Regions from separate parts of the Fusobacterium ulcerans genome, predicted to be linked through region 1. Evidence: riboswitches for the same ligand, from Rfam matches in the RefSeq annotation. Region 1 holds a riboswitch; each other region holds the start of a gene.
The links. Region 1 has a riboswitch for lysine ahead of kal (3-aminobutyryl-CoA ammonia lyase). Riboswitches for the same ligand answer to the same signal wherever they lie in the genome.
Positions count from the first base shown of each region.

Region 2: another riboswitch for lysine. It lies ahead of C4N20_RS00810 (YfcC family protein); the one in region 1 lies ahead of kal (3-aminobutyryl-CoA ammonia lyase).
Region 3: another riboswitch for lysine. It lies ahead of C4N20_RS04155 (aspartate kinase); the one in region 1 lies ahead of kal (3-aminobutyryl-CoA ammonia lyase).

Region 1 covers NZ_CP028105.1:3,348,322-3,356,757, reverse strand. Annotated here, with positions in the region: gene C4N20_RS15520 (hypothetical protein) at 1-79, shown strand, start outside; gene C4N20_RS15515 (dipeptidase) at 110-1,072, shown strand; gene C4N20_RS15510 (PhzF family phenazine biosynthesis protein) at 1,094-1,987, shown strand; gene C4N20_RS15505 (peptide MFS transporter) at 2,239-3,618, opposite strand; gene C4N20_RS16870 (rubredoxin) at 3,739-4,080, opposite strand; gene C4N20_RS15495 (Crp/Fnr family transcriptional regulator) at 4,159-4,659, opposite strand; lysine riboswitch at 4,982-5,159, shown strand; gene kal (3-aminobutyryl-CoA ammonia lyase) at 5,270-5,653, shown strand; gene kce (3-keto-5-aminohexanoate cleavage enzyme) at 5,686-6,501, shown strand; gene kdd (L-erythro-3,5-diaminohexanoate dehydrogenase) at 6,552-7,589, shown strand; gene kamA (lysine 2,3-aminomutase) at 7,653-8,436, shown strand, end outside.
Region 2 covers NZ_CP028105.1:157,861-166,296, forward strand. Annotated here, with positions in the region: gene carB (carbamoyl-phosphate synthase large subunit) at 1-2,373, opposite strand, end outside; gene C4N20_RS00800 (carbamoyl phosphate synthase small subunit) at 2,383-3,486, opposite strand; gene C4N20_RS00805 (M20 family metallopeptidase) at 3,860-5,065, shown strand; lysine riboswitch at 5,200-5,374, shown strand; gene C4N20_RS00810 (YfcC family protein) at 5,516-6,922, shown strand; gene C4N20_RS00815 (hypothetical protein) at 7,042-7,854, opposite strand; gene C4N20_RS00820 (patatin-like phospholipase family protein) at 8,410-8,436, opposite strand, start outside.
Region 3 covers NZ_CP028105.1:915,333-923,768, reverse strand. Annotated here, with positions in the region: gene proC (pyrroline-5-carboxylate reductase) at 1-809, shown strand, start outside; gene C4N20_RS04175 (DUF4234 domain-containing protein) at 1,026-1,358, shown strand; gene C4N20_RS04170 (DUF2752 domain-containing protein) at 1,334-1,720, shown strand; gene C4N20_RS04165 (3'-5' exonuclease) at 1,745-2,305, opposite strand; gene C4N20_RS04160 (M20 metallopeptidase family protein) at 2,441-3,631, opposite strand; lysine riboswitch at 3,723-3,899, opposite strand; lysine riboswitch at 4,028-4,204, shown strand; gene C4N20_RS04155 (aspartate kinase) at 4,331-5,536, shown strand; gene C4N20_RS04150 (aspartate-semialdehyde dehydrogenase) at 5,546-6,526, shown strand; gene dapA (4-hydroxy-tetrahydrodipicolinate synthase) at 6,769-7,656, shown strand; gene dapB (4-hydroxy-tetrahydrodipicolinate reductase) at 7,647-8,348, shown strand.

The DNA of each region.
Region 1 (8,436 bases):
AATAGAATTTTTTATAACTGAGGGAGAAGATGAAGAGGGACCTTGGTATGAAGCTGAAGCTGAAATAATATTCTTTTAAAATAAATTAAGGAATAAGGGGGAACAAGAGATGAAAATATTTGATGGACATGCAGATATCTGGTTTGATGTTTCTGCAAAAAGAAAAAATGGAGAAGAACATATTGTAAGAGATCATCATCTTGACAGATTTAAAGATGGAAATATTATGGGTGGTATATTTATAGCTTATCTTGATGAAAATGTAGCAGATGAAGAAAAAGAAATGATGTGGATGGTAAATTCAACTATTCATGAAATTAAAAAGAATGAGGATTTATATAATATAATAAAAAAATCAGGAGATTTTAACAAAGGGATAGTAAGTGGAAAGTTAAATGTTCTTATGGGGATAGAAGGGCTTAGAGCAATAAAGAAAAATCTGGACTGGCTGGATACTTTCTATCAGTTGGGCTTTAGACATGCATCACTTACTTGGAATGAGGAAAATGATCTTGGAACAGGAGCAAAGGGGGATGAAAATAGAGGCATAACAGAAATAGGAAAAGCAGCCATAAGAAAGATGAATGAATTAGGCATGGTAGTAGATGTATCTCATGCCAATGAAAAAACTTTCTGGGGAATTTATGAGACAAGTACAAAACCTATAATTGCTTCTCATTCAAATGCCAGAAGTCTTTGTGATCATGTAAGAAATTTAACTGATGAACAGATTAAAGCAATAGCAGAAACTGGAGGGTTAGTAGGAGCAGTTGCTTATAAAGGATTTGTAGATTTAGACAAAGAAAAACAAACAATAGAAAGATATGTTGATCATATAGACCACATGGTATCCCTAGTGGGAGTTAAACATGTGGGAATAGGTTTTGATTTCTGTGAATATCTTCATGTTGACAGAACAGGAAAAGATATGAATCCAAAAGGATTAGAAGATGCTTCCTATGCACAAAATGTCATAGAGGAATTAAGAAAAAGAGAGTATTCAGAAGAGGATATAAGAAAAATAGCGTATGAAAACTTTATGAGAGTAATAGAAATGACTTTTGAAAAATAATTTTAATTGAAAGGATGGAATATGGAAAGAAAATTATTGGTATATGATTCATTTACAACAGAAGTTTTTAAAGGAAATCCTGCTGGAGTCTTAATAGGGGCAGATGGATTAAAAGATGAAGAAATGCAGAATATAGCTAGAGAACTTGGGTATCCTGAAACTGTGTTCTTGTTTTTGAATGACCCTGAAAAAATAAAGGTAAGATTTTTTACTCCAAAAGAAGAGATAGATTTATGTGGACATGCAACTATAGCTTATGGAACAGCCTTGGTAGAATGTGGAATAATAAAAGCTGCTGAGGGAGAAAATAAAATAGATATAGAAACTAATTTAGGGATTCTTCCTATAGTTATAAAAATAAAAAACAACAGAATAGAGAATGTAATGATGTATCAAGCTTCGCCTAAAATAGATAAAAACTTTACTGTAAATAAAACTGAACTAGCAGAAGCATTAAATATCTCTTCTGATAGTTTTGAAGAGAGTATAGAAATAGTAAAGGCGTATACAGGTGTTTGGGATTTGATGATACCTTTGAAAAGAAAAGAAATATTAAATGAAATAGTAGGAAATATGGAGAAAATTAGAAAAATCAGTGAGGAGTTAGATATAATATCTCTTCATCCGTTTTATATGGAAAAAACTGAAAATGAAACAAGGCTTTATGCTAGAAATTTTGCTCCAATAGTTGATATAGATGAAGAAGCAGCAACAGGAACATCTAATGGAGCATTGATATATTATCTATATACAATAGAAAAGATAGAAGCTGGAAAAACTGTTGTAGTTACTCAAGGAGAAAAATTAGGTAGAAAAAGTGAAATTATGGGAAAAATTCAAATTAAAGATGAAAAATTAGATGTACTTATTGGAGGAACAGCAGTAAAATTTGTAGAGGGAAAAATAGAAATATAATTAAATTAAAAAATGAGGTTGTTGAAAATTAGTGATGATTAACTAATTTCTACAGCCTCTTGTTTTTTATTTTTCTATTTCAATTTGGTTCAGCAAAAATAGCTCTCAAAAATGTCAAGTCTATTAAGATTAACAATTAAACTGCTACTAGAATAAAATTAAAGAAAAATTTTTTAAAACTTTTCTGAAAACATAGCAGTAGATTTTTTTATTTAGATTTTATAATAAATTTTTTAATGGTATTTTTTAATTTATATTATCCTGCAATCACAGTCATCTTCTACAACCATAAGATTATCAAGATGTTTTCTGGAAAAATATAAAATGCTTCCCATTGTAAAAAGTATTACAGCGAGAGAAAGAAAGATAGTAAGAAATCCCATATCTTGTGTAAAACCAGCAACTTTTCCAGAAATAATACTTGCAAAGAACATAGTCATGTACCATAATCCCATAAAAAATGTAGAATATCTTTTAGGAGAGAGGCAGTTAAACATGGCAATACCAATAGGAGCTACACAAAGTTCAGACAGAGTATTAAATACATATGCAAGAATAATGAAAATTATATTTGCTTTCATTCCTCCAGAAGTAAGAACTGAAATAGTCATAAAGGCAAAAGCTATTCCCATTGAAAATATACCGATAGAAATTTTTACAGGAATAGTTATATTTCTTTTTCTAAGCTGGCTCCATAACATTGCCAGTATTGGAGAAAAAAGTATTCCAAGTATAGCATTTAAAGCAGCAAACCAAGGAACAGGAATGATAAATCCAAGTAAATTTCTATCAACATGATCTCTTGCATACAAAGTTATAGAGCTAAATGATTGATAAAAAGATGTCCAGAACAGAATAACAAATATTGATATTATCCCCATGGCTTTTATTCTTTTCTTTTCATTTTCAGTAAAGTCAAAAGAGAAAATTGATTTTTTTTCAGTTTTGCATGTGTAACATGGTGATTTTCCAGTATCTTTCAGATATTTAGGAGCAAGACATAAAAAAGAAACAGTCCAAATGATACCAATAATACTGCAAATAAGAAACATAGGTTTATACCCAAAATGTGTAATTTCTCCAGTGATAGTTCTTACAGCAAAGAATTTATCAGCTACTAGACCAGCTGTAAAAGGAGCAAGGAAAGAACCTAGATTTATAAACATATAAAAAAGACTGTAAGCAACTTCTCTTTCAAGAGTACTTTTATGTGAATAAATATTTCCTACAAGATTAGTTCCATTAGCTTTGAAGAATCCATTTCCAATAATGATGGAAAGAAGTCCAAAATATAGTTGATAAATATTAGAACTTGTAAATAAAAGAAAATTTCCAAGAGATATAAAAGCTCCACCTAAAATTATAGATTTTTGCTGTCCTAGATACCTATCTGACAACCATCCACCAATCAATGGAGTAAGATGTAATATTCCTACATAGAACCCATAAAGTGAAGTGGCTTCTTTTGGTGAAAGGCCAATGCCGCCTTTAATAACAGACGTGGTAAAGTAGAGAACAAGCAATGTGGATATTCCATGATATGAAAACCTTTCCCAAGTAATAGTGAAACACATAAGCCAAAAGGAACTGGGATATTTTCTTTTGAGATTATTTATAAAATCCAACAACATAAAAATCCTCCAAAACATTCAATAGCAATCATTTATTCTGCTATTATATAGTATTTCCTATCAAATTAAAAGCAAAATAAAAAAAGGGCACAGAAATATTCTGTGCCATAGATATTTTAATTAATATTTGAATTTTCTAAATGCATGCTTATCAGCACCACAAGGAGGACAAGTCCAATCTTCTGGCAGATCATTGAAAGAAGTTCCAGCTTTAATGCCATGCTCAGCATCACCAACAGCAGGATCATAAACATATCCACACACTTCACACATAAATTTTTCAGTTTCGTTAGTATCATGTTCCTTTACTTCAGCAAAAGCATGCTTGTCAGCACCACAAGGAGGACAAGTCCAATCTTCTGGTAAGTCATTAAAAGAAGTTCCAGCTTTAATACCATGGTCTACATCACCAACAGCAGGATCATAAACATATCCACAAACTTCACATATATATTTTTTCATAGGTAAACCTCCAATAAATTTTTCAGAATAATCTATAAGAATTATATCACGATTTTTATAAAGGGTAAATATGAATTATTAAATTGAGTTGCTGAGTTTTGAATTTTCTTCTAAAGCTTTAACAAGATGCTTGTCAATAAGATAAAGTCTTCTACATACTTCACGAGATATATTCAGAATAAATTTATTAAAGAGCACTATATTAGTTTTAGATAATTTGTGCAATGACATTTTTGAAAACTGTAACACTGACAGTTCACTCATGGCAACAGCAGTTCCAACATATGGAAGTATACCAATAAGAGCAACTTCTCCAAAACAATTTCCAGTAGTGAAAGTTCCTATATCAAAATCAACTTCATCTTTTTTATGAAAAAGTTTAACTATCCCATTTTCGATTATATAAATATTGTTAGGAGAGCTATCTTGCTCAAATATAATTTCACCTTTTTTGTAATTTTTTAATGTCATCAATGAAAGCATTTCTTTGGTTTCCTCTTTGCTGAGAGCACTAAATAGAGGGGTCTTTTCAATTACTTTAAAGATAGTAGAGTATTCATCCATAAATTGATCTTTCATAAAAATTTCCCTCCTTATTTTTTATTCAGGTAACCTTCCAATAAAATATTATTGTATTATTATAATATACCAAATGAAATTTAAAAATCCTTCAAAAAAAGAAAAGTAAGTGAAAGGGTAATTATTTTGGGAAGTCTTAAAGAGATTACAATAACTTTTAAAAAAAAATTAGAATTTCTATTGACTTTTAAAAAAAGTCAAAGTATACTTATATTGAAAGAAGTGTGTTATATTTTTAGAAAAAGCATACATATATATCATAAATGTTGCTTATCTAAGAATTCTATGACATAGCGAGCGTATAAGACAATTGAATATTTATATATAAAATAGAGGTGCATTTATGGAGGTAGTATGGAGATGCTAAGAGAAAAAGCTCTCAATGCTTCATGCGAAGGACGTAGTTGCCGAAAGAAAAAAGATTGCTTATGGTTTTTTTTCTTGGGGGTTGCAGGAATATGCAACAACTGTCACATTTATTGTGGAGAGCTATTTTGGGTTGAGTAAAATCAAGATCAAATCATGCTTACAGTTTAACTATGTCTATTATCACATGCATCTTTTTTAATTTTTTGAAAATTTAAATTTAAGGAATTAGGAGGAAAAAATTATGAAATCAATGATCAGATTAAGAATGAGTTCTCATGATGCGCACTATGGAGGAAATTTAGTTGATGGAGCTAGAATGTTACAATTATTTGGTGACGTTGCTACTGAACTTTTAATCCAAATGGATGGAGACGAGGGATTATTTAAAGCTTATGACAGTGTAGAATTTATGGCTCCTGTATTTGCTGGAGATTTTATAGAAGCTGTTGGTGAAATAGTAAGTTCTGGAAACAGCTCAAGAAAAATGGTTTTTGAAGCTAGAAAGGTTATTGTTCCTAGACCTGATATCAATGATTCAGCAGCAGATGTTTTAACTGAACCAATAGTTGTATGTAGAGCTAGCGGAACTTGCGTAACTCCTAAAGACAAACAAAGAAAAAAATAAAGATAATTTAATCTAATTGAAAGGAGATGGAAATGGAAAAATTAATAATTACAGCTGCTATATGCGGAGCTGAAGTAACTAAAGAACAAAATCCAGCAGTTCCTTATACTGTAGAAGAGATAGTAAGAGAAGCATATGGAGCATACAAAGCTGGAGCTTCAATAATTCACTTACATGTAAGAGAAGATGATGGGACTCCTACTCAATCTAAAGAGAGATTTAAACAATGCATGGATGCAATAAGAGAAAAATGTCCAGATGCAATAATCCAGCCATCTACTGGTGGAGCAGTTGGAATGACAGATCTTGAAAGATTACAACCTACTGAATTAGGACCAGAAATGGCAACTCTAGATTGTGGAACTTGCAATTTTGGTGGAGATGAAGTTTTCACTAATACAGAAAATACTATTAAAAACTTTGGAAAAATAATGATCGAAAGAGGAGTAAAACCTGAAATCGAAGTATTCGACAAAGGAATGGTAGATTATGCTATAAGATATGCAAAACAAGGATTCATCAAAAAACCTATGCATTTTGACTTCGTTTTAGGAGTACAAATGGCAGCAAGTGCAAGAGACCTTGTGTTTATCAGTGAAAGTATCCCAGAAGGTTCTACATGGACAGTAGCTGGAATAGGAAGACATGAATTCCCAATGGCAGCAATGGCTATCACTATGGGTGGACATGTAAGAGTTGGATTTGAAGACAATGTATACATTGAAAAAGGTGTACTTGCTAAATCAAATGGAGAACTTGTAGAAAAAGTTGTAAGATTAGCTAAAGAATTAGGAAGAGAAGTTGCTACTCCTGATGAAGCTAGAGAAATCTTAGGATTAAAAAAATAATTTAACTTGAATGATAGAAACTAAAATATAATTTAAGGAGGAGATTTTAAATGATAAAAGGATGTAAATACGGAACACACAGAGTTATAGAACCACAAGGAGTTTTACCACAACCAGCTTTAAAAATAAATAACGACATGAACATATACTCAAATGAGATATTAATAGATGTAATGGCATTAAACGTTGACTCAGCTTCATTCACTCAAATCGAAGAAGAAGCAGGACACGATGTAGAAAAAATCAAAGCTAAAATAAAAGAAATTGTTGGTGAAAGAGGAAAAATGCAAAACCCTGTAACTGGATCAGGTGGAATGCTTATTGGAACTATCGAAAAAATTGGAGACGATTTAGTTGGAAAAACTGATCTTAAAGTTGGAGATAAAATAGCTACTCTAGTTTCTCTATCTCTTACTCCATTAAAAATAGATGAAATTGTTGATGTAAAACCAGATATCGACAGAGTAGAAATCAAAGGTAAAGCAATACTTTTCGAAAGTGGAATCTATGCTGTATTACCAAAAGATATGCCTGAAACTTTAGCTCTTGCAGCTCTAGATGTAGCTGGAGCACCTGCACAAGTTGCTAAATTAGCTAGACCTTGTCAATCAGTTGTTATCCTTGGATCAGCTGGAAAATCAGGAATGCTTTGTGCTTATGAAGCAGTAAAAAGAGTAGGACCTACTGGAACTGTAATTGGATTAGTAAGAAATGAAAAAGAAGCTGCTCTATTAGCTAGAGTAAGCGACAAAATAAAAGTAGTTATTGCTGATGCTACAAAACCAATCGAAGTATTAAATGCTGTATTAGCTGCTAACGATGGTAAAGAAGTAGATATCGCTATCAACTGTGTAAATGTACAAAATACAGAAATGTCAACAATTTTACCAGTTAAAGATTTAGGAATAGCTTACTTCTTCTCTATGGCAACTTCATTCACTAAAGCTGCTTTAGGTGCTGAAGGTGTAGGAAAAGACGTTACTATGATCGTAGGAAATGGATACACTAAAGACCATGCTGCAATCACTTTAGAAGAATTGAGAGAAAGTGCTGTATTAAGAGAAATATTCAACGAATTATATGTTTAATCTTTTGCCTTAAAAATAACTTAAAAACTAAGACATGAAATTAAAATTAGAGGAGATGATAAAATGAACACAGTTAACACTAGAGCAAAGTTTTTCCCAAATGTAACAGATGAGCAATGGAACGATTGGCATTGGCAAGTAAAAAATAGAATAGAAAGTTTAGAAGACCTTAAAAAATATATCACTTTGAGTGCAGAGGAAGAGGAAGGAGTTAAGAAAACTCTTGAGACTTTAAGAATGGCTGTTACTCCATACTATTTCTCATTGATGGATAATAATGACCCTAACTGTCCAGTTAGAAAACAAGCTATTCCTTCAATAAAAGAAATTCATCAAGCAGAAGCAGATCTTTTAGACCCATTACATGAAGATGAAGATTCTCCAGTTCCTGGATTGACTCACAGATATCCAGACAGAGTACTTCTATTAATAACTGATATGTGTTCAATGTATTGCAGACACTGTACTCGTAGAAGATTTGCTGGAGCAAGTGACGATGCAATGCCTATGGACAGAATAGACAAAGCTATTGAATATATAGCTAAAACTCCACAAGTAAGAGACGTATTATTATCAGGAGGAGACGCTTTATTAGTTTCTGATGAAACTTTAGAATATATCATCAGCAAATTAAGAGCTATTCCTCACGTTGAAATAGTAAGAATCGGATCAAGAACTCCAGTTGTTCTTCCTCAAAGAATAACTCCAGAGTTAGTTGAAATGTTGAAAAAATACCACCCAATCTGGTTAAATACACACTTCAACCATCCAAAAGAAGTAACACCAGAATCTAAAAAAGCTTGTGAATTACTAGCTAACGCAGGAATTCCTCTAGGAAACCAATCAG
Region 2 (8,436 bases), 350 kb from region 1:
CTGAGGATAGATAGTGATTGAGTCTCCAGAGTGGATACCTGCTCTTTCCAAATGCTCCATTACTCCCGGAATAAGTACCTCTTCTCCATCACACACTGCATCTACTTCTAATTCGATTCCGTTTAGATATTTATCTATCAACACTGGATTTGATGGATCTCTGTCAAATGATGCTTCCAGATATTTTACTAGATTGTACTCGTCATGGCATATTTCCATTCCTTGTCCACCTAGTACATATGATGGTCTTACCAGCACTGGATAGTTTATTTCATTTGCTATTTCTATTCCATGCTCAATATCCCACACTGCTCTTCCTTTAGGCCTTTTTATATCCAGTTCTTCCATCATTTCTTCAAATCTTTCTCTGTCTTCTGCTTCGTCTATTTTGTCTGCACTTGTTCCTATTACTTTGATTCCTCTATCGCTCAAATCATTTGCTAATTTGATTGCTGTCTGTCCTCCAAATTGAAGTATTACTCCCTCTGGTTTCTCTTTTTCAAGGATATTCATTATATCTTCTGTTACTAATGGTTCAAAGTATAGTTTGTCTGCTGTTGAGAAGTCTGTTGAAACTGTCTCTGGGTTATTGTTTATTATGATGCTTTCTATTCCCAGTTTTTTCAATGTTTTTACTGCATGAACTGTACAATAGTCAAATTCTATTCCTTGTCCAATTCTTATCGGTCCTGATCCTATTACCACTATTTTTCTTCTGTTAGATACTTCTACTTCATCATATTGATCATATGTTGAGTAATAATATGAAGATGTTGCTTTAAATTCTCCAGCACAAGTGTCAACCATTTTATATACCGGCAATATATGAAGCTCTTTTCTCTTAGAAGTTATATCTTCTTCACTTATTTTCATAAGTTCAGCTATACCTTTATCTGAGAATCCTTTCTTTTTAAGCTTTCTTAAATAGATCTCATCTAAATCTCTAAGAGACATTCTTTTTACTATTTCTTCCTGTTTAACAATCCATTCAATTTTCTCCATGAAGAATTTATCTATTCCAGTAATTTTCTGTAATTTTTCTTTGATGTATCCTCTTCTAAGCATCTCTGCCACTATGAAGATTCTTTCATCATCTGGTTTTACAACTGCTGCTTTTAACTCTTCCATAGTCATTTTCTTAGCAACTGGATGTTCTAAATTGTATCTTCCTATTTCAAGTGATCTGATACCTTTCAGTAATGCTGCCTCAAAATTATTTCCTATTGCCATAACTTCCCCTGTTGCCATCATTTTTGTACCTAATCTTCTATTTGCTTTTTTGAATTTATCAAACGGCCATTTAGGTATTTTTACAACTATATAGTCAATTGTAGGATCAAAGCAGGCATAAGTAGTTTGAGTAGCCTCATTGATTATCTCATTAAGAGTATATCCCATAGCCAGCTTTGTTGATACTCTTGCAATAGGATATCCTGTTGCTTTAGAAGCTAGTGCTGATGATCTTGATACTCTTGGGTTGATCTCTATTATTGCATACTCAAATGATTTTGGATGAAGAGCAAATTGTACGTTACATCCTCCAATAACTCCAACTTCATTTACTATTTTTACAGCTGAAGCTCTCAGCATTCTGCACTCTTTATCAGATAAAGTCTGTGTAGGAGCAACAACTATTGAGTCTCCAGTATGAATTCCCACTGGATCCACATTCTCCATATTACATACAACTATTGTATTTCCATTTTTATCTCTTATTACTTCATACTCTATTTCTTTCCAACCATATATAGATTTTTCAAGAAGAACCTGTCCTACCATTGACAGAGCCAGCCCTTTCATAAGGATGTCTTCCAGTTCATTAGGGTCGTTTGCTATTCCTCCCCCAGTACCTCCCAATGTATAAGCAGGTCTTACTACTACTGGATAACCTATTTCTCTAGCTACTTCAAATCCTTCTTCCAAAGTTTCTACTATTTTACTTTGAATAATAGGCTCTCCAAGTTTATTCATAGTTTCTCTGAATATCTCTCTGTCTTCACCTTTTTTGATAGCTTCTACAGATGTTCCTATTACTTTTACTCCATATTTTTCAAGAATACCTTTTTCATGTAATTCTACCACCATGTTCAGACCTGTTTGTCCTCCCATTCCAGCGATTACAGAGTCTGGTTTTTCTTTAGCTATTACTTTCTCAACAAAGTCCAAAGTAATTGGCTCGATATATATTCTATCAGCTACTGCTTTATCTGTCATTATTGTTGCTGGGTTAGAGTTGATAAGCACAACTTCTATTCCCTCTTTTTTCAAAGTTTCACAAGCTTGAGTTCCTGAATAGTCAAACTCTGCTGCCTGTCCTATTATGATTGGTCCTGAACCTATAACTAATGTTTTCTTTATAGACTTATCTAACATTTTCCCCTCCTAATTCAGATGTGCTTCTTTTTTTTCACATTCTTTATCATTATTTTTTTCAACTATCCCTTTTTCAATTACAGCCATGAAATCAGTAAACACATTATTCAAATCTTCTCCAGAAAGATCCGGCATAAATTGAACTCCCATAGCAGCAAGAGAATCACATCTAAATCCTTCTATTGTTTTGTCATTAAGATTCATGTGAGTAGTTTCAGAAGCTCCACCTAGATTTTCTATTGAATATCCATGATTCTGATCTGTTATATATATTTTTTTTCTATTTAAATCTTCTACAGGGTGATTTACTCCTCTGTGTCCATTTTTCATTTTTGTTACACTTCCACCTAGAGCTAAATTCATTATTTGAGCTCCAAGAGATATTCCAAGCATTGGAACATTAGACAGTGTTCCTTTTACTTCCTTAATTATTTCCTTCATTTCGTTTGGATCTCCAGGACCACTTGAAATAATAAGACCATCAAGACTATGTCTCAATAATTCATTTGATGAAGTATTATAAGGGAATACAGATACAGCAAATCCCATTTTTTCCAATAGATCTAAAGTACTTCTTTTTACCCCTAAGTCTAATACACCTATTTTTAGTCCATTTCCGCCAATTTCAATTATACCTTTTCTGCTCACCTGCTCTACTGCATTTTCATATGAAAAATTATCAAATCTTTCTTTTAATTCTTTGTGTGTTAATTCTTTATCTGTAATAATAGCCTTCATCGAACCTTTATCTCTTATTATTTTAGTTAATTCTCTAGTATCTACACCTTTGAATCCAACTACATTATATTGACTTAAAAATCCTTCTAAAGTCATCTCACATCTAAAGTTATTTGGAAGTTTCGCATCTTCCTTTATAATAAATCCTTTTAGATGAATTTTGTCTGATTCCATATCCTCAAGATTTAATCCATAGTTCCCAACCATAGGATACGTCATAACAACTATCTTTCCATAAAGAGATGGATCTGTTAAAACCTCCTGATACCCAGTCATTCCAGTAGTAAAAACTATTTCCCCAGTTGTCTCTCCAAAATGTCCAAAAATTTTTCCATCAAAACTCATACCATTTTCTAGAATAAGCTTTCCTTTCATCTTACCTCCTCTAAAAAAAAAGATATAACTATAAAAGTTATATCTCTATAATATAAAAATTTAAATTGCAATCATAAAGTGTAAAATTAGAAAAAATTTTTCTTAAAAAAAAATTGAAAAATGAATTAAAAAAGTTTGGATCAAATATCTGTTTGTCAATAAGCATTGATATTTCTAACCTTTTCATTTCTTTCCTCCTAATTTTTACTAAGAAGTATTATAACGATTTTTCACTAATTTGTCAAGAAATTTCAAAATATATTTACTTCCTGAATATCTCTTTCAAATTAATTATATCAAATAATCAATTGACATGCTATATTTTTTGATGTAACATTTATAATTATTAAATAATATAAGTCTGGAGGGAAAAATGTTTAAATTAGAAGGTATTAAAAAAGAACTTTATGCTGTTGAAGACACTTGCAAAAAAGATATTGAAGCTGTTTGTGACTATATTTTTAAAAATCCCGAGCTTGGAGAAAAAGAATTTCTTTCTTCAAAATACCTTATAGACCTTTTAAAGAAAAATGGTTTTACTGTAGAAGAAAATTATTGCGAACTTCCTACGGCTTTCAGAGCTGAATATGGAGATAACAATGGACCTAGCATAGCTTTTCTTGCTGAGTATGATGCCCTTCCTGGATATGGACCTGATAAAGTTCCTGGACATGCTTGCGGACATAACTGGATAGCTGCTGGAACTTATGGAGCTGCTCTGGTTTTATCAAAATTTAAAAATAATTTCAAAGGTAAAGTAATTTTAATTGGAACTCCAGCTGAAGAGACTTTAGGTGGAAAAGTAAACATGGTTGAGCAAAATGCTTTTGATGATATTGATGTTGTTCTTCAAATGCATTTGGAAGCTAATAATAATCTTAGTTGTAAAACTCTGGCTATTGACTGCATAAAATTCCAGTTTACAGGTAAAGCTGCCCACGCTGCTGCTCATCCTGATGAAGGAATAAATGCTTTAGATGCTGTTCAGTTGATGTATAGCGGTATAAACTGCTTGAGACAGCATATAACTTCTGATTCAAGAATTCATGGTATTATCACAAGCGGAGGAGATGCCCCTAATACTGTTCCTGATTTTGCTGAATGTAAATTTCATATCAGATCAAATGACAGAGCTTATTTAAATACTCTTACTCAGAAAGTAATAAACTGTGCAAAAGGTGCAGAGTTTATGACAGGTGCTGTTTTGAAATATGAAAAGTATGAAAATTCATTTGATAATTTATTAAATCTTCCATCTCTACAGGATTTAATGAGAAAAAATCTTATAGAAGTTGGAGTAAGTAATTTTTTAGATGAGAAACATGGAGCCAGTGGTTCATCTGATATAGGAAATGTAAGTCAGGTCTGTCCTACTATGTATACAGAGTTAGCTCTTGATATTGATGAAGTATGCTTTGTTCATGATGAGGCATATTTAAAATATGTAAATTCAGAAGAAGCATATGATAAACTTCACAAATCTGTAAAAGCTATGACTGGAACTGCTTTGGAACTTTATTGTGAACCTGAATTATTAAAAGTTGTAAAAGAAGATTTTAAAAAATTAAAAAGAAGTTAATTTCTGGTTATTAAAGAATAACTATTGATTTTATTATGTCCATTTTTTATATTTATAAAAAAAATATAATTGATTCATTTATTATATTTTACTTTTTATGTATGTTGACGTATAATCAGCCTTATAAAATTAAAAAGAAAGATAGAGGCGCAGAAAACATCAGTAGGATCATTTAGTTTAGCAAACAGTGAGGTGATCTGAAAGGGAATTCTGCCGAAATGAAAAAGAATGCTGAAGCTTTTTTGTTGGGAGTATAGATAATATCTGTACTACTGTCATTGATTACTTCAATGGAGTGCTATCTGTGATTCTGATCTATGTGCATTTTTTGCTTTGCATATAATTAAGTTGTTTTGTCACAGTTTAGTGTTCTGAGCTGTGACTTTTTTATTTTATAAAAATATCAAAAACATGTTTTTATATATTAAAATTATCTTGAGGGAGGAAAAAATGTCAGAAAACACTACTAGAAGAAAACTTACAATACCACATACTTATGTGATAATTGGAATCATTCTTGTTATTTTAACTGTTTTAACTTATATCATACCAGCAGGTACTTACGAAAGGGCTGTAGATCCAGTTTTAAATAGAACTATGGTTGTTCAGGGATCATTCAAATATATTGAGCAGACTCCTGTATCTCCTTTCCATATGTTTATGGCAGTTGTAGAAGGGCTTGTTTCTACTGCTGATATCATATTCTTTATCTTTTTTGCTTATGGTTTTGTATATCTTTTGATAAAAACAGGAGCTTTTTATGGTTCTCTTGGTTCTCTTATCAAAAAATTTCATGGTAAAGAAACTATGATTTTCCCTATCTTCATGATAGTATTTGGAATCTGTGGATCTACTTTTGGTCTTTATGAAGAAACTTATGGTCTGCTTCCTGCATTCATGGGAATATCTGTAGCTCTAGGATATGATGCTCTAGTTGGAGGAGCAGCTGTTATCCTTGGTACAGCTACTGGATTTGCTGCTGCTACACTTAATCCTTTCACTATTGGAATAGCTCAAGGAATAGCTGAACTTCCAATAGGTTCTGGAATAGGATTGAGAATCATATGTTTTATAGTTTTTCAAGGAGCTGCTATTATCTATCTTATGCTTTATGCAAGAAAAGTAAGACGTCATCCTGAATTATCTATAGTTAAAGATGTTAAATTTAATTTTTCAAATGGTATGAATCGTGAAGAGATGGAAAAACTTCCATTCAATGGAAAACATAAACTTATCATGATGCTTTTTGTTGTAACAATAGTTTTGTTAGTATATGGTACAAGCCAGCTTGGATGGTATCTAAACGAACTTTCAACTCTGTTCTTTATTATGATGATGATAACTGGACTTGTTGGTGGATACAACTTCAGCCAGATTGCTTCTCTTTTTATAGAATCAGTTTCTGATGTTATCTTTGGAGCTTTGGCAGTTGGAGTAGCAAGATCACTTACTATAGTAATGGAAAACGGTCATATAATTGATACAATCATTAACTTTATGGCTAATACTCTTGCTACTATGCCAAAAACTGTTGCAGCTATTGGAATGGTTGTTGTACAAAACTTTATCAATTTCTTTATTCCATCTGGTTCAGGACAGGCAGCTACATCTATGCCTATCATGGCTCCTCTTGCAGATGCCATTGGACTTACAAGACAGACAGCTGTACTTGCATTCCAGTTTGGAGATGGATTCTCAAATATGTTCTGGCCTACATCAGCAGCCACTGTATGTGGACTTATGAGCCTTCCAATAGAGAAATGGTATAGATTTATTACACCATTATTTCTATTTATGTTCCTGCTGCAAGTTGTATTTATGGTTATAGCAGTGGCAATTAATTATGGACCTTTTTAATATTTAACATATATAAAGGGGCTGTCTATATGGCAGCCTTTTTAAGTTTAAAAATTTTTTAATAAAAAAATGTTGATACCCTTTTAGTATCAACACCAAGTATTATACAACTATATTTACTATTTTATTTTTGTTTTTAATTTTCTCTGATTATATTTCTTCGAAAATTCACACAGCATAACAGCAAAAATTCCTGCTACTATTCCAAAAATATTCATCATTAGAAATATTTTTAGAAAGTTATCCTTTTTATTCATTGACACATTATCTATTACTACCATATTTTCATATCCTTTTTGAAGTTTCAAACCTGTCAATGTTCTCATTTGTTCTAGACAAATTTCAATCGTTTTTCTTAACTCTTCTCTTCTTACAGTATCTGTACTTCTTGTCATTTCTCCAGAAAAATATTCGATATTTCCTGTTGCTTTTTTCTCCTCCACTGTAATCATTTCTTCCATTTTTTTTGATATATATTTATTAATTTCAAAAAATATTTTATCTTTTTCAGCGAATAATTTTTCTCCATCTTTACTTTCAAGAAAATAAATAGTGTTATTTTCTTTTTTTATATTTCTTATCTCTATAATATTAGAACCATAATTATATTGTTTTATATTCTGTATTATCGGAATTTCTTGCTGTAGAGCAGATTTTTTTATATATTTTGATATATTTTCCAAATCTAAACGTGGAAACAGAATCCCAGATTTTTGATATAGCTCATCATTTAAAACTCTTTCTTTGTCTATATGAAACTCTATCCTTAGTTCATCTTTTTTATTCCTATTCTGAGAATATGAAACTATTATACTTGCAATAAATACTACAACTACAATTGAAAAAAACATTTTCTTCCACTCTAAAAAAATATCTACTATCTCATATATATCTATTTCCTCTTCCATATCTTCAATTCTATCTTTGTTCATAAATTTCCCCTTATTTTTTAACTTTTATTTATTTTTAAAGACTAGCATTTGTTAATTTATTATCCCCTATCTGCATTATTTTTATGTATAAAAATAAATATCCACTGATTCAAATTCAATTAAAATATTCTTTATACTTGATAATAGTATATATAATAAAACTTAATTTTTTATTCTAATAAAAGTTCGCTTTTATATAAAAAAGAGAACTTTTCTGAAATAGAACAATATGCAGTTAATTTTTTGTTTTATTTTCACGAAATCTTTTAAGAATTAAAGGTATGATTCGCTTTAAAATTATATTATTTTTTTATTTCTTTGTCAACATAAATATATAAAGGAATATTTTTTTCTTTTATAAAACTTAGAATTTGAGAATTAAATATCAGTGTTCGTGTTATTATATAAAAGCGAACCGTTTTAACTTTACTATATTTTTGATTTTTATTCTTTTTTAAAATTAAAAACCCATGAATTTCAGAATATTAATTCTTAAAATTACATGGGCTTGATTTTTTAGGATAGCAGATATGAAATTATTCTTCTAAAATTAATTTATTTAAGTGTTGACTCATAAGAATA
Region 3 (8,436 bases), 1.1 Mb from region 1:
TGAAAAGAGTAGGATTTATCGGCTGCGGAAATATGGGAGAAGCTTTTCTGAAAGGAATAATCAATTCTCTCATGGTTGAAATAAGTGATATAAGTGTTTATGATTTAGCAAGAGGAAAAGAGATAGAAAATAAGTATGGAGTGAAGTCTCTAGAAAGTGATCTTGATGTAATTCACAACAGTGATATAATTTTTCTTGCTGTAAAACCTAATATTTACTTTGATGTAATTGATGAAATCAAAGATAGTATCAACAGCAGCAAAATATTAGTAGCAATGGCACCGGGAATAACTATGGAAGATATTCTTGAAGAAACAGAAAATAGAAACAGCAAAATAGTAAGAACTATGCCTAACCTTCCATTGATGGTACAGGAAGGATGTATAGCTTATTCATTCAATGAGAATCTTGAAGATGAAGAAAAAGATTTCTTTAAGGAACTTTTTGAAAAAATTGGAATGGCAATAGAGATTAAAGAGGAACTTTTTGATGCTGTAATAGGAGCATCGGGGTCATCTCCAGCATTTATGTTTATGTTTATAGAAGCTCTTGCAGATGCAGCAGTATTGGAAGGACTTCCTAGAGCAGCAGCTTATAAACTTGTAGGACAGACTCTTATAGGATGTGGAAAGCTTTTTCTTGAAAGTGGAAAACATCCAGGAGAATTAAAGGACAATGTATGTTCTCCAGGAGGAACTACTATAGTTGGGGTAAAATCTTTAGAGGAGAATGGATTTAGAGGGGCTATAATTAAAGCAGTTATAGAAACTATAAACAAATCTAAAGAGATGAGCAAAAAAGACAAATAGTTTTATATAAAAGGATGGATAAAAAAGAAGGTCTGAGAAAGAATTCTTTTGTCCATCTTTTTGATTTATCAGAAAAAACAGAGGTAATCTGAAGGAATATAGATATAAAATAGGAGTTATAGCTTTGGAAGGAAATAATTCCATTAAATAATAATTTGACAACCCTTGAGAATACACGATATACTAGAATATAAAACTAGAAAAAGGAGAGAAAAAGTGAAAAATAGAAACATAGCTTTGTGCATAATTTTAACATTTGTAACTTGTGGAATTTACAGTTTATTTTGGAATGTAAATCTTAATAATGATTTTGCTGAACATAATGGGAAAGAAAAAAATGGTTGGATGATGATATTTTTAAGCATAATTACATGTGGAATATATTATTTCGTATGGATATATAGAATGGGAGAAGAGATAGAAAAAGCAGGAGGAAAAAATGAAGGTATAGCTTATCTTCTTTTAAGTCTTTTTGGTTTTGGAATAATAGCAATGGCTCTTATCCAGCATCAGGAAAATGAATTATGTCCAAAAATAGAGAACTTATAGGAGTAATATTAATTGGAGCAGTTATAAGTTTTTTAGTGGTAGTTTTTTTCAATAAAAGCATATGCCTCTTTATCAATATATTTGGAATACCATGTCCAGCATGTGGAATGACAAGAGCCTATATGTCCCTTGCTCATTTAGATATAAGAGGAGCATTTTATTATCACCCTCTTTTCTGGAGTGTGCCATTTATTTTACTTGGGTATAAGAATAAAAAGATTATATATCTTCTTGGAATAATTTTTATAGGAGTATGGATAGTGAGAATGTACCTTTATTTTCCAGACATTGAGCCTATGAAATTTAATAATAGAGCTGTATATGTAAGAGTATTTAATGCAATAAAAAATATTATAAAATAAAAAGGGGGTTCCCCCTTTTTATTTTTATCTCATTAATAACATCATTTTTTTAGTAAGAGCTTTTGTTGCCTTAATATCTTCTAAAGAATCATGAGCTTTCAATTCTATTCCAAAATGATTGCACCAAGTTTCAAGCTTGTTATCTTTAAGTACAGGAATTTTTTTCAAAAGCTGCAATGCTGCAATCCATTGAAGTGGATCCAGTGTTGTTGCCTGAATATAGCTGAAAAGATATTTTTCTCCATTTCTCTTTAGAAACCTGTTTATAACATCTATATCAAATCTGACATTATAGCCTCCCACAAGAAACTTATCCTCTTTGTTGTATTTATCAATATGTTTATTTAAAATTTTCATAAATTTTATGAAGACTTCTTCTTCAGAATCGTATGTTTCAACTTCTTCTCTGGTTCTTCCTTGAATCTTTAAAGCTTCATCTGTGACTTCTGAACCTGGAAAGGGCTTTATATAGAAATTAAATTCTTCTGCAACTTCTTTTCCTATCTGTACTATTCCTGAGAGTTGAATAAGTGCTGATCTTTCAGTTATTCCTCCAGTTTCTGTATCTACAAAAAGTATCTTCATAAAAAATCTCCCTTAAAAATATTTATTTAATGTCTTATCTTGTAATTATTATATCACAAATATTTCCTATAAAAAACTTATAATAAAGAGAGAGTTGTATAAAAAGAATATCAATTTCTAAAAAAATTAATTTTTCTATTTATTTAATTTTTCATAAGCTGAAAGAATATTAGCTATCTGCATTTTTACTCCAATAATTAAAGCTGACTCATCAATATTAAACTTATCATTATGAAGAGGAGCAGTGATTTTCTTCTCTCTGTTTCCAACGCCTAAATTAAAAAAAGCACCAGGAATTTTTTCAAGGAAATATGCAAAGTCCTCTACTCCCATATCAGGAAGTTCTTTTACTTTTACCTTGTCTATTCCAAGAATATTTTCACCATTAGATTTAACCAAATCAATATACTCATTGTGGTTAATAAGAGCATTGTAACTGTCACGATAGAAAACCTCTCCTTTAGCTTCATAGGCAGCACTTACCAATTCAACTATAGTATTTACTCTTTTTTTAGCCTTATCTCTTACAGAGTTTGAAAGACTTCTCATAGTACCACAGCAAAAAGCTTCCTGAGCTACAATATTTTCTTTTGTACCACTCTGCATAGTTCCAAAAGTCAATACAAGAGAATCTCTTGAATCAATATTTCGGCTCACAATACTCTGCAATGCTGTAATGACATAAGCAGCTGTAACTACTGCATCTACTCCTCCACTTGGATATGCACCATGACAGCTTTTTCCTGTAATTTTAATATTTACATCTGTAGCCGAGGCATTCATTGCTCCATATTTAACAGCTATTTTCCCTGATTCTGTAGAAGGATCTACATGGAGTCCAAATATACAATTTACCCCTTCAAGTACACCATCTTCTATCATTGGAACAGCTCCTCCAGTAGTTTCCTCAGCAGGCTGGAATATAAATCTCACATTACATGGAAGTTCTTCTTTTTTATCAGCTAAAATTTTAGCAGTACCTAAAAGAATGGATGTATGAACATCATGACTGCATGCATGCATTTTTCCAGTGTTTTTTGATGAATATTCACAACCTGTATTTTCGAGAATTGGAAGAGCATCAATATCAGCTCTCAATGCTATGGTAATATTACTGTTTTTCCCTGTAAGATCAGCAACTATACCACTTTTTCCGATACCTGTCTTGTATGGAATTCCAATTTCATCAAGATATCTGCATATTATACCAGTAGTTTCCGGCAGATCAAAGTCCAGTTCAGGATGCTCATGAAGCTCTCTTCTCACACTTATGAACCATTGTTCAGAATTTTCTATACCATCAAAAAAAATATTTTTCAAATTCATTTCCTAACCTCCAAGTTATGTAATAAAAAAATCACAGCTATGAGAGCTGTGATAAAAATTTTTGACAACAAAAAGCATCAAAAAAAATCTATTTCCAGACAGCACTCCATTGATAAAAATCAATGACAACAGTATAAATATTTTCCATACTGCCAACAAAAATATCAGGGCTTGATACCTTCATTTCGGCAAAGTTCCCTTTCAAAATACCTCACAGTTTGCCAGACTAAGTATTTTTACTGATGTTCTCTGCACCTCTATCAAATTATTTAAGTTATATTTAAAGAAGTATATAGCAATTTAGGAAAAAATAATAATATATTTTTTATACTCTTTATATATATTTTTTGAATTATTAAATTTTTAAATTGTGTTGTAAAATCTCACTTAAATAAATAAACAGATTGAGGAGCAATCAACAAGAGTAACTATGTGGAGCTAGCCAGCTATGAAACACAGTGAAAGGGGAGATTGCCGAAATTTCGATTTTGTGAGGCTGACAAATTGATTTTTGGAATGCAGATAACATCTGTATAACTGTCATTGGGGAACCAATGTTGTGCTTTCTGTTGAGTCTTTTTTCTAATGGAAAATTTTAATAGTAGCCTTATTTTAATTTTTTTGTGATGAATATCGACCAGCGGACTGCAATCTGCTGGTTTTTTTTATTACAAAATATTTTTTAAAGGAGATTTTTTTATGAGAGTAGTATTAAAGTATGGTGGTTCAAGTGTAGCAACGATAGAAAAAATAAAAGCGATTTCTGGATATATCAGTAAGCTGAAGAGGGAAAAGTATGATGAAATCGTTGTTGTTGCTTCAGCAATGGGAAAGACAACAGATGCTTTAATAAAGATGGCTAATGAAATTTCTTCAAATCCTGATCAGAGAGAACTTGATTCTCTACTATCAACTGGAGAACAGCAGACAGTGACGCTTTTATCTATAGCATTGAATGCAGAAGGAGAAAAGGCAGTATCACTTACTGGATCTCAGGCAAATGTAAAAACTATGGGGATTCATACAAAGAGTAAGATAAAAAGTATAGATGTAGAGAGAATAGAAAATCATCTGAAAGATGGGAAGATTGTCATAGTAACTGGCTTTCAGGGAGTTAATGACGATGGAGATATAACAACTCTAGGGAGAGGAGGGTCAGACACAAGTGCTGTGGCTCTGGCAGCTGCTCTAGGGTGTGAATGCAGAATATATACAGATGTGGAAGGGATATACAGTGTAGATCCCAGAAGATATAGAGATGCAAAATTACTGGATAAAATTTCATATGAGGAGATGATGGAGATGGCACACCTTGGTGCAGGAGTAATGGAAACAAGAGCAGTGGAATTAGGGAAAAAATTTAATATACCAATTTTTGTAGGAAGAAGTTTAAGTGAAACAGGAGGAACATATATCATGGAAAAAAATAGTGCTTTAGAAGAAAAATTAGTAACTGGACTTAGCATAGCAAATGAAATAATTGTAACAACAATCTCAAATATAGATTACTCAGCAGAGAAGATAGCAGAGATATTTTCTACAATAAATAATTGCGGACTGAATATAAATATGATCACTCAAAATATAAGCAGAGATAGAAAGACAGATATATCATTCAGCTGCACTCTTGGAGAAAAATATCTGTTGGATCAGGTAGTAGAGCAGATAAGAAACAGATACCCAGAAATTGAGATAGAGTATCAGGATAATTTAGGAATGATATCAGTTGTGGGAATTGGAATGATAAATAATTCAGGAATAGCAGGAAGATTTTTCTCAGCATTGAGCAGTGCTGGAGTGGAATTTTATCAGGTGACTACTTCTGAAATAAGTATATCATGCAGTGTAGACAGAAATTTAATAAATAGAGCGGTAGAGTCAGCTGCTGTAGAATTTGGACTTTAGGAGGAAATGATGAGAATAGCTATAGTAGGGGCTACTGGATTAGTAGGGGGAACATTTTTAAAAGTATTGGAAGAAAGAGATTTTGATATAACAGAACTTTATCTTTTTGCATCAAAGAGAAGTGCAGGAAATAAAGTGATATTTAAAAGTAAAGAATATACAGTGGAAGAACTTACAGAGAGTAGTTTTGACAGAAATATAGACATAGCACTATTTTCAGCTGGGGGAGATATAAGTAAGAAATTTGCTCCAATAGCAGCAGAAAAAGGGGTGCTAGTTATAGATAATTCATCTGCTTGGAGAATGGAAAGTGGAGTTCCTCTGGTAGTACCAGAAGTAAATCCTGAGACAGCCTTTAAAAATAGTGGGATAATAGCAAATCCTAACTGTTCGACTATTCAGTGTATGCTTCCTCTAAAAGTGTTAGAAGAAAAATATGGTTTAAAAAGAGTTATTTACAGTACTTATCAAGCTGTATCTGGAAGCGGTCATAAGGGAATAGAAGATTTAGAAAATGGACTTAGGGGAGAGGAACCAAAGACTTATCCTCACCCAATAGTAAATAACTGCCTTCCACACATAGATAAATTTTTGGAGAATGGGTACACAAAAGAAGAGATAAAAATGATAGATGAAACAAGAAAGATATTGGGAATACCAGACCTTCCTGTAACAGCTACTTGTGTAAGAGTTCCAGTAATGAATTCACATTCTGTTTCTATTACAGCAGAGTTGGAAAGAGATTTTGATTTGGAAGAATTGAAAGAGGCTCTGGGAAATTTTGCTGGAATGGTGCTTGTAGATGATGTAAATTCTAATGAGTATCCATTGGCTTCTGATGCTACTGGACAGGATAAGGTATTGGTAGGAAGAGTGAGAAGAGATTTCAGCACAGAAAAAGGAATAAATTTGTGGGTAGTTGCTGATAATATAAGAAAAGGAGCAGCTACAAACGCTGTTCAAATTGCAGAACTTTTTAGAGGGATGTAATAGAGAAATTTAATGGAGAATAAGAGAGAAAATATAATTAAGAAATTTAATTGCTAAAGAAGAAAGATATAATTGAGAAATATGGGTGAGGAAGAAAAGAAAAAATATGATTAAAAAATTTAATTACAAAGGAAGACAGAAATATATAATTAGGAAATATGATCAAAAAAGAAGAGTGAAAAATGTGATTGTTGAAGAAAATAGAGCAATATTATAGAAGAATGTAACCTAGGAGGAAATAGATGGAATTGTTTACAGGATCGGGAGTTGCCCTCATAACTCCCTTTGATGAAAATGGTGATGTAAATTACTCAAGACTTAGAGAGATACTTGAATTTCATGTAATAAATCATACAGATGCAATAATAGTAACTGGGACTACTGGTGAAGGGAGCACTCTCAGTGACGAAGAAAAAATTTCAGTAATAGAATTTACAGTAGATATAATAAATAGCAGAATACCTGTAATAGCAGGAACTGGATCAAATGATACAAGACATGCTGTGGAATTCAGCAAAAGAGTAGAGAAATTGGGAGTAGATGGACTTTTAGTAGTTACTCCTTACTATAACAAGGGAAATGAAAATGGAATATATGAACATTACAAAGCAATAGCAGAAGGAGTTAAAATTCCTGTGATACTGTATAATGTTCCTTCAAGAACAGGGGTAAATCTTTCTATACCGCTTTTGAAAAGATTGGCACAGATAGAAAATATCACAGCATTGAAAGAAGCCAGTGGGAATATCTCATATGTTGCAGAGGTAGCAAGAGAAGTCCCAGAGCTTGATATTTATTCTGGAAATGATGATATGGTGGTACCAGTTCTTTCATTGGGAGGAAAGGGAGTCATTTCTGTATCAGCTAATATAATTCCTGACATAAGTCATGATATGACAGTTTCATTTCTAAAGGGAGATATAAAAAAAGCTAGAGAATTACAGCTGAAATATAATGATCTTGTAAATGCTCTCTTTCTTGAAACAAATCCAGTTCCAGTAAAAGAAGCTATGAATTTTCTAGGATATGAAGTAGGAAATTGCAGGCTTCCTCTAGGAGCAATGAATGAATCAAATAGAGCAAGATTAACAGATATCTTAACTGCTCATGAGGTGACAGGATGGAAATAATAATACATGGAACAGGAGCAATGGGAAGACTGCTGAAGGAAATGGCAGAAGGTTATGAAGATATAAAAGTTACAGGTTTTACAGATGAGCTTACTGATGAAGCAGGAGATATAATAATAGATTTTTCTCATTATTCAAGGCTGGACACTCTTTTAGATTATTCAAAGAATAAAAAAATTCCTTTGATTGTAGCTACTACTGGATATTCAGATGAAACATTGAGAAAAGTGGAAGAGACTGCCAAGGAAATACCTATATTTCTATCTTCAAATATGTCTTTAGGAGTAAATCTTTTAAATGATATTCTCGAAAGAATAGTTCCAGTACTCTATGGAAATTATGATATAGAAGTAATAGAAAAACATCATAATAAAAAAGTAGACTCTCCAAGTGGTACAGCTAAAACTTTAGTTGAAACTATAGAGAGAAGTTGTCCTGAAGAGATGATAGAACAATATGGAAGAGAAGGGAATAGTAAAAGAGAGAAAAATGAGATAGGAATTCATTCATTGAGAGGGGGAACTATTGTTGGAGAACATTCAGTTCTTTTCTGTGGAGAAGATGAAATTATAGAGATAAGACATACAGCAATGTCTAAAAAGATATTTGCTATGGGAGCTTTAAAAGCAGCTAGATTTCTTGTTGGAAAAGAAGCTGGGCTATATACTATGAAAGATATTTTTAGAAATTAGAAAAAAACTAATACATAGTACCTAAAGAAAAAATAATTTTAAGAGAAAAGTAAATATAAAAACTAGCTCATATTTACATATCTAAGGA